DNA from 2 places in the Pseudoalteromonas sp. MIP2626 genome. Region 1 is predicted to be linked to the other one. Evidence: predicted binding sites of a transcription regulator. Region 1 holds the regulator's gene; the other holds the start of a gene.
What was found. The regulator ArgR, encoded in region 1, controls arginine synthesis, uptake and breakdown. The targets are predictions, from matches to a motif close to ANTGAATANNTATTCANT.
Positions count from the first base shown of each region.

Region 2: HC000_RS10815 (OadG family transporter subunit) is a predicted target of ArgR. The motif match lies at 1,621-1,638, and genes of this name have one in related genera.

Region 1 is NZ_JAATTW010000003.1:24,824-29,044, forward strand. It holds gene HC000_RS02915 (ABC transporter ATP-binding protein) at 1-729, shown strand, start outside; gene HC000_RS02920 (Dyp-type peroxidase) at 780-1,679, shown strand; gene argR (transcriptional regulator ArgR) at 1,695-2,162, opposite strand; gene mdh (malate dehydrogenase) at 2,389-3,321, shown strand; gene ispB (octaprenyl diphosphate synthase) at 3,425-4,221, opposite strand, start outside.
Region 2 is NZ_JAATTW010000022.1:38,829-43,049, forward strand. It holds gene oadA (sodium-extruding oxaloacetate decarboxylase subunit alpha) at 1-1,312, opposite strand, end outside; gene HC000_RS10815 (OadG family transporter subunit) at 1,325-1,570, opposite strand; gene HC000_RS10820 (DUF1328 family protein) at 2,214-2,384, shown strand; gene HC000_RS10825 (hypothetical protein) at 2,450-2,641, shown strand; gene HC000_RS10830 (YcxB family protein) at 2,843-3,310, shown strand; gene csrA (carbon storage regulator CsrA) at 3,361-3,552, opposite strand; gene HC000_RS10840 (aspartate kinase) at 3,643-4,221, opposite strand, start outside.

The DNA.
Region 1 (4,221 bases):
AGTAAAGAGCAAAAGCAACAGCGCGTTGATGAAATGCTTAAGCTGGTGCATTTAGTTGGCTGCGCCGACAGGTATCCGCATCAGTTATCGGGTGGGCAACAACAGCGCGTGGCGATTGCGCGTGCACTTGCTTACAAACCAAGTTTACTATTACTTGATGAGCCGTTTTCGAATATAGACACTCAAGTACGCTTTGAATTAATTGCCGATATTCGCCGCATAATTAAAACTCAACAAGTGTCGGCAGTATTTGTTACCCACTCAAAGGAAGAGGCTTTTGCATTTGCAGACACGCTGGCTATTATGCACCAGGGTAAAATAGCTCAACAGGGCACCCCAGAACAGCTTTTTGCTAAACCAAGCTCAAAGGAGGTTGCAGAGTTTCTGGGTCAGGGCATATACTTAAGCGCAGAAGTGTTAACAGCAACTGAATATAAAACCGCTTTTGGCCTAGTTGAGTCGGTTATTGCGCACCAGCATCAGGCTAATATAGGAAAAATATATGTGCGTCCTCATCAAATAGAGCTAATGAGCGACAATAAAAAAGATAGCCATAGTGAACGCGCCACCATATTAAGCAGTCGTTTTATTGGTTCGGCTTATGTTTACACTGTAGTTATTGCACAACAAGAAATAGAAGTTGCAGCGCAATATGGCCAGTCATTTGTTCAAAATGAGCAGGTTATAATAAAAATAAAACCCCACACGGTGAATTTTTTCGAATCATAAATTAATTTGTTATTCGCTGTGTTTATCTATTTATAAGCTAAGGAATAACAATGGCACAAGCGCAATCAGGGATTTGTGCTGAAGCAAACTTACACGGTTTGCATTTATTTTTTAATGTGTTTGATGGCCAAGATGAGTCATTACGTACAAAGCTCAAGCAAGTAAGCGCTATTGAGGAAGAGTTTAGCGATCAGTTTTCTGAATCTATGCTTTCTTGTATGGTGGCTATTGGTGCACAGTATTGGCCGCATATTTTGCCAGAGTATATCCCCAGTGAACTACAAAGCTTTCCTAATATAAATCATAATGAACACGCAATGAGCGTGCAGCCGTGTGATTTGTTTGTGCAAATACGTTCAGACCGCGAAGACGTCAATCATTTATTTGCACTGCAAATTTTAAAGTTATTTGCACCAGACGTAGAGCTGGTGGAACAAATTCGTAATTTTAGATTTTTAGATGGTCGCGATTTCAATGGTTTTATTTATGGTGGCAAAATGCCGCATGGCCGACAAAAGCGGGCAACGGCGTTAATAAATAAACCAGGTAGCTTTGAGGATCAAGGCAGTTATATTCATGTGCAACGTTATAAGCACGATCTAAGCGTATGGCAGCATCTATCGCTAGATGAGCAAGAGCAAATAATAGGCCGCACTCGCTTAGACAACACTCTTATAGCCCCAGCGCTTGAAACCAGCCATGCACAACGCAGTGAATTAAAAGATGAGCAAGGCCAGCCAATATTACTTAATCAAGGCATGCCTTATGGCGATGTTTACGAGCAAGGAATGCTGTCAATTACTTGCTCGGCCAGTGGAACCGCATTTGAACAGGTATTAAAAAGTCGTTTAGGTGAGGGGGAGTGCTATGATCATTGGCTTGATTTTACTCAAGCCGATATGGGGTCTGCGTTTTTTGCACCGTCAGTTGGGTTTTTAAAACAGTTATAACGCATGTTTTAAATACTAAACCGTATCAAATAAAATACGTACCCGCTCTAGGGTTAAGTCTATTTCAGATATTTTAGCTGGGGCAATAAAAATAGTGTCGTCGCCAGCTATAGTACCTAACACGCCATCGGCTTTACCTAATGAGTCAAGTAAACGCGCAATAAGCTGAGCCGCGCCTGGACTGGTACGGATAATAATCATCATTTCGTTATGCATTATATCAATAACAAGCTGGCGCAGCGGGCTTTTTGCTGTGGGTACGCCCATTTCTGCTGGCAAGCAATACACCATTTCTTGTTTGGCATTGCGCGTTCGTACCGCGCCAAACTTACTAAGCATGCGCGACACTTTACTTTGGCTTATATTGTCAAAACCTTGCTCTTTTAACGAATCTACTATATCGCCTTGAGAACCAAAGTTTTCTTCTTTTAAAAGCGCTTTAAATGCTTTTACTAACGCTTCCTGTTTGTCTTGTGGTTGCATAGTTTTTATTTGCTTTTTATTATCCATGCCGCAAATTCTACACAAAAACGAATAATTATGCAGCAGTTGTTTATTTAACTTGCCAGTTTACTGTATTCAGGCCAAATGTTTTTACAACTATGGTCTAAAATATTACGAAAATAGGCAGGATAAATTTGTTTTTAGTCGCTAATTTCTTTATCTTAGAGCCATAAATATTTCCTACCTCAAATCACGGAGAATTCCAATGAAAGTTGCTGTATTAGGTGCTGCAGGCGGTATCGGTCAAGCGTTGTCTTTATTATTAAAAACAGGCTTACCAGCTGGTTCTGAATTATCACTATATGATGTTGCACCAGTAGTTCCAGGTGTTGCGGTTGATCTATCTCATATCCCTACAGCGGTTAAAGTAGCTGGCTTTGGCGCTGATGCGTTAAATGAAGCGCTTAAAGATGCTGATATCGTACTTATTCCTGCTGGCATGCCACGTAAGCCAGGTATGGATCGTGCAGATTTATTTAATGTAAATGCTGGCATCATCAAAACGTTAGCAGAAGGCATAGTTGCAAGTTGTCCTAAAGCGTTAGTAGGTATTATTACTAACCCAGTAAACGGCACTGTACCAATTGTTGCTGAAGTATTTAAAAAAGCTGGTACTTACGACGCTAAACGCGTATTCGGTATTACTACGCTTGACGTTATTCGTTCAGAAGCATTTGTTGCTGAACTTAAAGGCGTAGACGTAGCAACTGTTAAAGTTCCTGTAATCGGTGGCCACTCAGGTACTACTATTTTACCTCTACTTTCTCAAGTTGAAGGCGTGAGCTTTACAGATGAAGAAGTTGCAGCACTTACTCCACGTATCCAAAATGCGGGTACTGAAGTTGTAAATGCTAAAGCGGGTGGCGGTTCAGCTACTTTATCAATGGGTGCAGCAGCAGCTCGTTTTTGTATGTCTTTAGTTAAAGGCCTACAAGGTGAAGACGTTGTAGATTACGCGTACGTTGCTGTTGAAAATGGCGATGCGGAGTACTTTGCACACCCAGTACGTTTAGGTAAAAACGGCGTAGAAGAAATTCTTTCTTACGGCGAACTAAGCGCATTTGAAACAAAAGCAAAAAATGACATGCTTGAAACACTGAAAAAAGACATCAAAGAAGGTGTTGATTTCATGGCGTAATAGCCAAAATCAAGTGACAAAAAAGCCTGCGTTTGCAGGCTTTTTTATTGCTCGGAATTTAGCTAACCTGCACCCAGGTTAGCTACACATAAAGGCAGTAAAGTTAGTGATCGCGATCAACTGCAATACGGGCAAGGCTCACAAGTGCTTGTTTATATTCAGACTCAGCTAAAAAGTCTAAGCAAGCAATGGCTTTGTCGGCTTCAAGTTCGGCCTTTTGCATCGTAAATTCAAGCGCATTGGTTTGTTTAAGTGCCGCTAAAATTTCTTCAAGATGATCCATGCCATTACTGTGCTCTATAGCGTCACGGATCAGCTGTGTTTGCTGCTCATTACCATGTTGCATTGCATAAATAAGCGGCAGAGTTGGTTTCCCTTCGGCTAAATCATCACCAATATTTTTACCTAATTGATCTGCATCTGCGTTGTAATCAAGTACGTCATCAACGAGCTGAAACGCAGTACCTAAATGCATGCCGTATAGGTTAAGCGCATCAAGCGTAGCTTGGTTTTGCTCAGTAATAATGGCCGCAAGGCCTGTCGCGGCTTCAAATAGCTTAGCGGTTTTAGAGTAAATAACCTGCATATAACTCGCTTCAGTGGTGTCGGGGTCATTACAGTTCATTAACTGTAATACTTCACCTTCAGCAATAATGTTAGTTGCATCTGCAAGCACTTGCATTACCTGCATTTTACCAAGGCCAACCATAAGCTGAAATGAACGAGTGTAAATAAAGTCGCCCACTAATACGCTGGCAGCATTACCAAACTCAGCATTTGCTGTAGGCGTGCCTCGGCGTAAGTTAGATTCATCAACAACATCATCATGTAATAGTGTTGCGGTATGAATAAACTCAACAATAGTTGCAAGTGTAATATGATCTTTACCCTGATAACCCA
Region 2 (4,221 bases), on a different contig from region 1:
ATGCATACGTTAGTACGTCATCAATTTGCTCATCAGCAAGAGTTAAACCTTGCTCTTGTACTTCTTTTAATAATTCAGCCTCAAGCGTTGCAAGCTCAGGTGCAATATTATCTGCAGGACGACAAGTAATTACCTCTGCTCCATCAAGCACACGCTCTTGTAGCTCTTTATTCATAGGTGCTGGTGTTAGGCCATATTCACCTTTTAATACGCCAGCTGTTTCTTTAGTAATTGTTTTATAGCGCTCACCCGTTAGTACATTAAGTACCGCTTGAGTGCCTACAATTTGCGACGTTGGTGTAACAAGCGGTAAAAAGCCAAGATCTTCACGTACACGTGGGATCTCAAGTAAAACTTCATTAAGCTTATCTGCTGCGCCTTGCTCTTTAAGCTGGTTTTCCATGTTAGTTAACATGCCACCAGGTACTTGCGCGAGTAAAATACGGCCATCAACCCCTTTTAAGCTACCTTCAAATGCCGCGTATTTTTTACGTACATCTCTAAAGTAAGCAGCAATTTCTTCAAGGTGATTTAAATCAAGCTCAGTATCACGCTCAGTCCCTTCAACTATCGATACAATAGTTTCAGTTGCGGTGTGTCCGTAAGTCATACTCATAGATGAAATTGCGGTATCAAGCATATCAATGCCTGCATCAATCGCTTTTTGATAAGTCGCAGTACTTAAACCTGTTGTGGCGTGGCACTGCATTGCAATTGGAATAGATACAGTTTCTTTTAGTGCTTTAATTAGTTTTTCAGCATCGTACGGCTTTAATAAACCCGCCATATCTTTAATACAAATTGAATGACAGCCTAAATCTTCCAACTGCTTAGCTAGCGTTAACCACATATCAAGCGTATGAACAGGGCTTACTGTATAAGAAATAGTCCCTTGGGCATGTGCGCCTACTTTTATAGCCGCTTTAATTGCCGTTTCAAGATTACGTACATCGTTCATTGCATCAAATATACGAAATACATCAACGCCATTTTTATGGGCACGCTCTACAAATTTTTCTACTACATCGTCAGCATAATGGCGGTAACCTAATAAATTTTGACCGCGTAATAGCATTTGCTGTTTAGTATTTGGCATCGCTTTTTTTAGTGCGCGAATACGCTCCCAAGGATCTTCACCTAAATAACGAATACACGAATCAAACGTAGCTCCACCCCACGACTCAATAGACCAATAACCTGCATCATCAAGCTTTTTTGCAATCGGTAGCATATCGTCAAGGCGCATACGAGTTGCTAACAATGATTGATGCGCATCACGTAGTACCAGTTCTGTTAATTTTAATTTAGCCATTTAAGTGCTCCTTTAATTATTGTTTGTTTTGTACTGAGCAATGGCAGCACTAATTGCGGCGATGTGCTCATTAGGCACACCTTGTGATTTAAAAGACGGTGTTCTGGCAGGCATTGCAAGCTCAGGCTCTGCAAAGCGAGATACCAGCTTAGACATAACCGTAACGCAGGTAATTAATAATGACAGAAACACAAACACCCCCACCATACCGGTTAGCATTAAGTTGCTTGCTGTTGTAAGTAAAGCAGCGATATCCATTTTCCTCTCCTATAAAACTTATACCGAAATCAAAATAAAAAATCATTTTACGTAAATAATTATTCACCGAATAATAACAAAAAACAGTGTTTTGTCTATAGCCTGTAAATTGGTAAAACCAATTTAAACAAAACTAACATGCTATTAATTAACTTAACACTACAAAAAGGACTAGATACGCGCTATTACATAGATAATAAAAATAGTGAATATAAATAAAAGTTATATAGGCGACCTAAAAACCGTTAATAATGCACTTAAAGTAAAGCGTTAACAGTTCTATTAGCATAAAGTAATTTCACCACTGGTAATTGGTCTTACCAAATATATTTGTTAATTATTCAACCATTTAAATAGCCGCTGTTATTAAGCCCGCTATGCTCGCAAGTCTCGAACTGCAATTTAATAGCTCTTAAACTCAATTCTAAAAATCAATATGCGCTAACTTCTCTTATAAAAAACTAACATCCATAATCACTTGTATCAGTATGAATAAATTACATAGCAAAGCGTAAAACTTACCATTGAGTGCACGCTGAAATAACACAAACAAAAACAAACTATTGATTTAAAAGTAAAAAAACATTGGCACGTAACTCGCATCATATCCATTGAGCAAATTTGATAAACCAAGGAGAATACAATGTTACGCTGGACAATCACTTTTTTAGTAATTGCTTTAATTGCTGCAGTGTTAGGTTTTGGTGGTATAGCAGGCGCCGCAGCGGGTATTGCAAAAATTATATTTTTTATATTTTTAATACTTTTAGTTATATCTTTAGTATCGGGTGCCCTACGTGGCAAAAAGCCCTAGGTAACAAACTAAAGTTTTAAACTAATTAAAAATCATTTAAATCAAAATTTACAAGGAATTACATTATGAATTCGACAACTTTAAGAGCAGCACTAATTGGCCTATTCGCAAGTTTATTTATTATGGGCTGTGAAGATAACCACGCAGAAGATGCTGGTGAACGTATTGACGAAGCAGTAACTGACGTGCAAAACAAAGTTGAAGATGCATGTGAAGAAGTAAAAGAAGGTGTAAATGCAGAAGAAACTAACTGTTAATTCTTCTAATTTATTAAAAAAACGGCTCTAAAATGAGCCGTTTTTTTATGCGTGTAATAAAATAACACCTAAACTTAAGATTGGATCTGATAAATAATAAACGCCAATATCTTTATCTATTATGCAGTTATTTATTATATAACTGCGCATTTACTGGTTAGCTTGTTAAAATGCATATAATTATGTTTTAAGAACTCCTATATGACACTTACAACAACCTATACGCTTGATAAGCCTTATTTTTATGAGTGCTTTGACGAATCAGTTGCACATAGCAAGCGCGCGCAACCAAAATATTTTTTATTGGTACTATTAATAGCACTTGGATTATTTGGGATTTATGGTTTAGACGATCATTACCTAGGATCTTTTCTGATCATGGTTGCGGTGCTCGAATGTATTGCCTTTTATTATCGCCGACCTTGGTGGGTTACTAGACAAATGCTAAGTAAAGCCTCGGGATCTGAGGTCACCCTTACTCTTGACGAAGAAGGGATTAAATCGAGTAACTTTTATAAAAACACCCAACTTCTGTGGTCAGATATTAACGAAGTTATAACCACAGAGCGCGGCATACTATTAAAAAACAAAAAAGGTATGCAGTATATATCCAAGCACATATTAACTGCCGAAACACTTAATTTTATACACAAAAAAGCCACTCAGTGAGTGGCTTTTGGCAATAACTCAGTATGTAACTAAGTTATGTACATTGCTGATTAAGCATTGCCAGGTTCAGGGTTAGACTTTTCAGCTTGAATACGCATGTAAATCTCTTCACGATGCACTGAAACGTCTTTTGGTGCGTTAACACCGATTCGAACTTGATTCCCTTTAACACCTAGAACAGTAACGGTTACTTCGTCACCGATCATTAGGGTTTCACCTACTCTACGAGTTAGTATTAGCATTCTTTTGCTCCCTTGTTCCAATAAAATTATAAGATTCCGCTAGAACATTTTAATGAAAATTAGACTGAAAAGTAAGTAAAACCTATCAATCTATTCATTTTCTGTTAAAAATATCTTATGTAATGCACGAACAGCCAACTCTAGGTATTTTTCATCTATTAAAACCGATATTTTAATTTCTGATGTAGACACTAAAATAACATTAATATTTTCTGCAGCTAATGCATCAAAAAATAAACTAGCAACACCCGAATGTGACTTCATACCCATACCAACAGCAGATACTTTAGCTACTGTTGTTAACCCAAAAATATTTTGTGCTGTTAACTGAGCTTGCTGCTCTGTTAAAACGTCTAATGCATGTAAATAATCATTTGTATGTACAGTAAAAGCATAGTCTACTTTGTCAACATTATGATTAACTTGATTAATCATATCTATTTCGATGCCGTTATCTGCAAAAAGTTTCAAAATCTTTGCAAGATATTGTGTACCACTCAGTACACCCTCTACATTTATCAAACATTCATCACGATTAAACGCAATACCCGAAACGACATTGCCAGGCATATCGCTCTCCTCAAAACTAATCAATGTACCAGCATCAGGGTAAAAACTTGATAGCACCCTAAGTGGCACATTGTGTTTTCCTGCTGCTTCAACTGAACG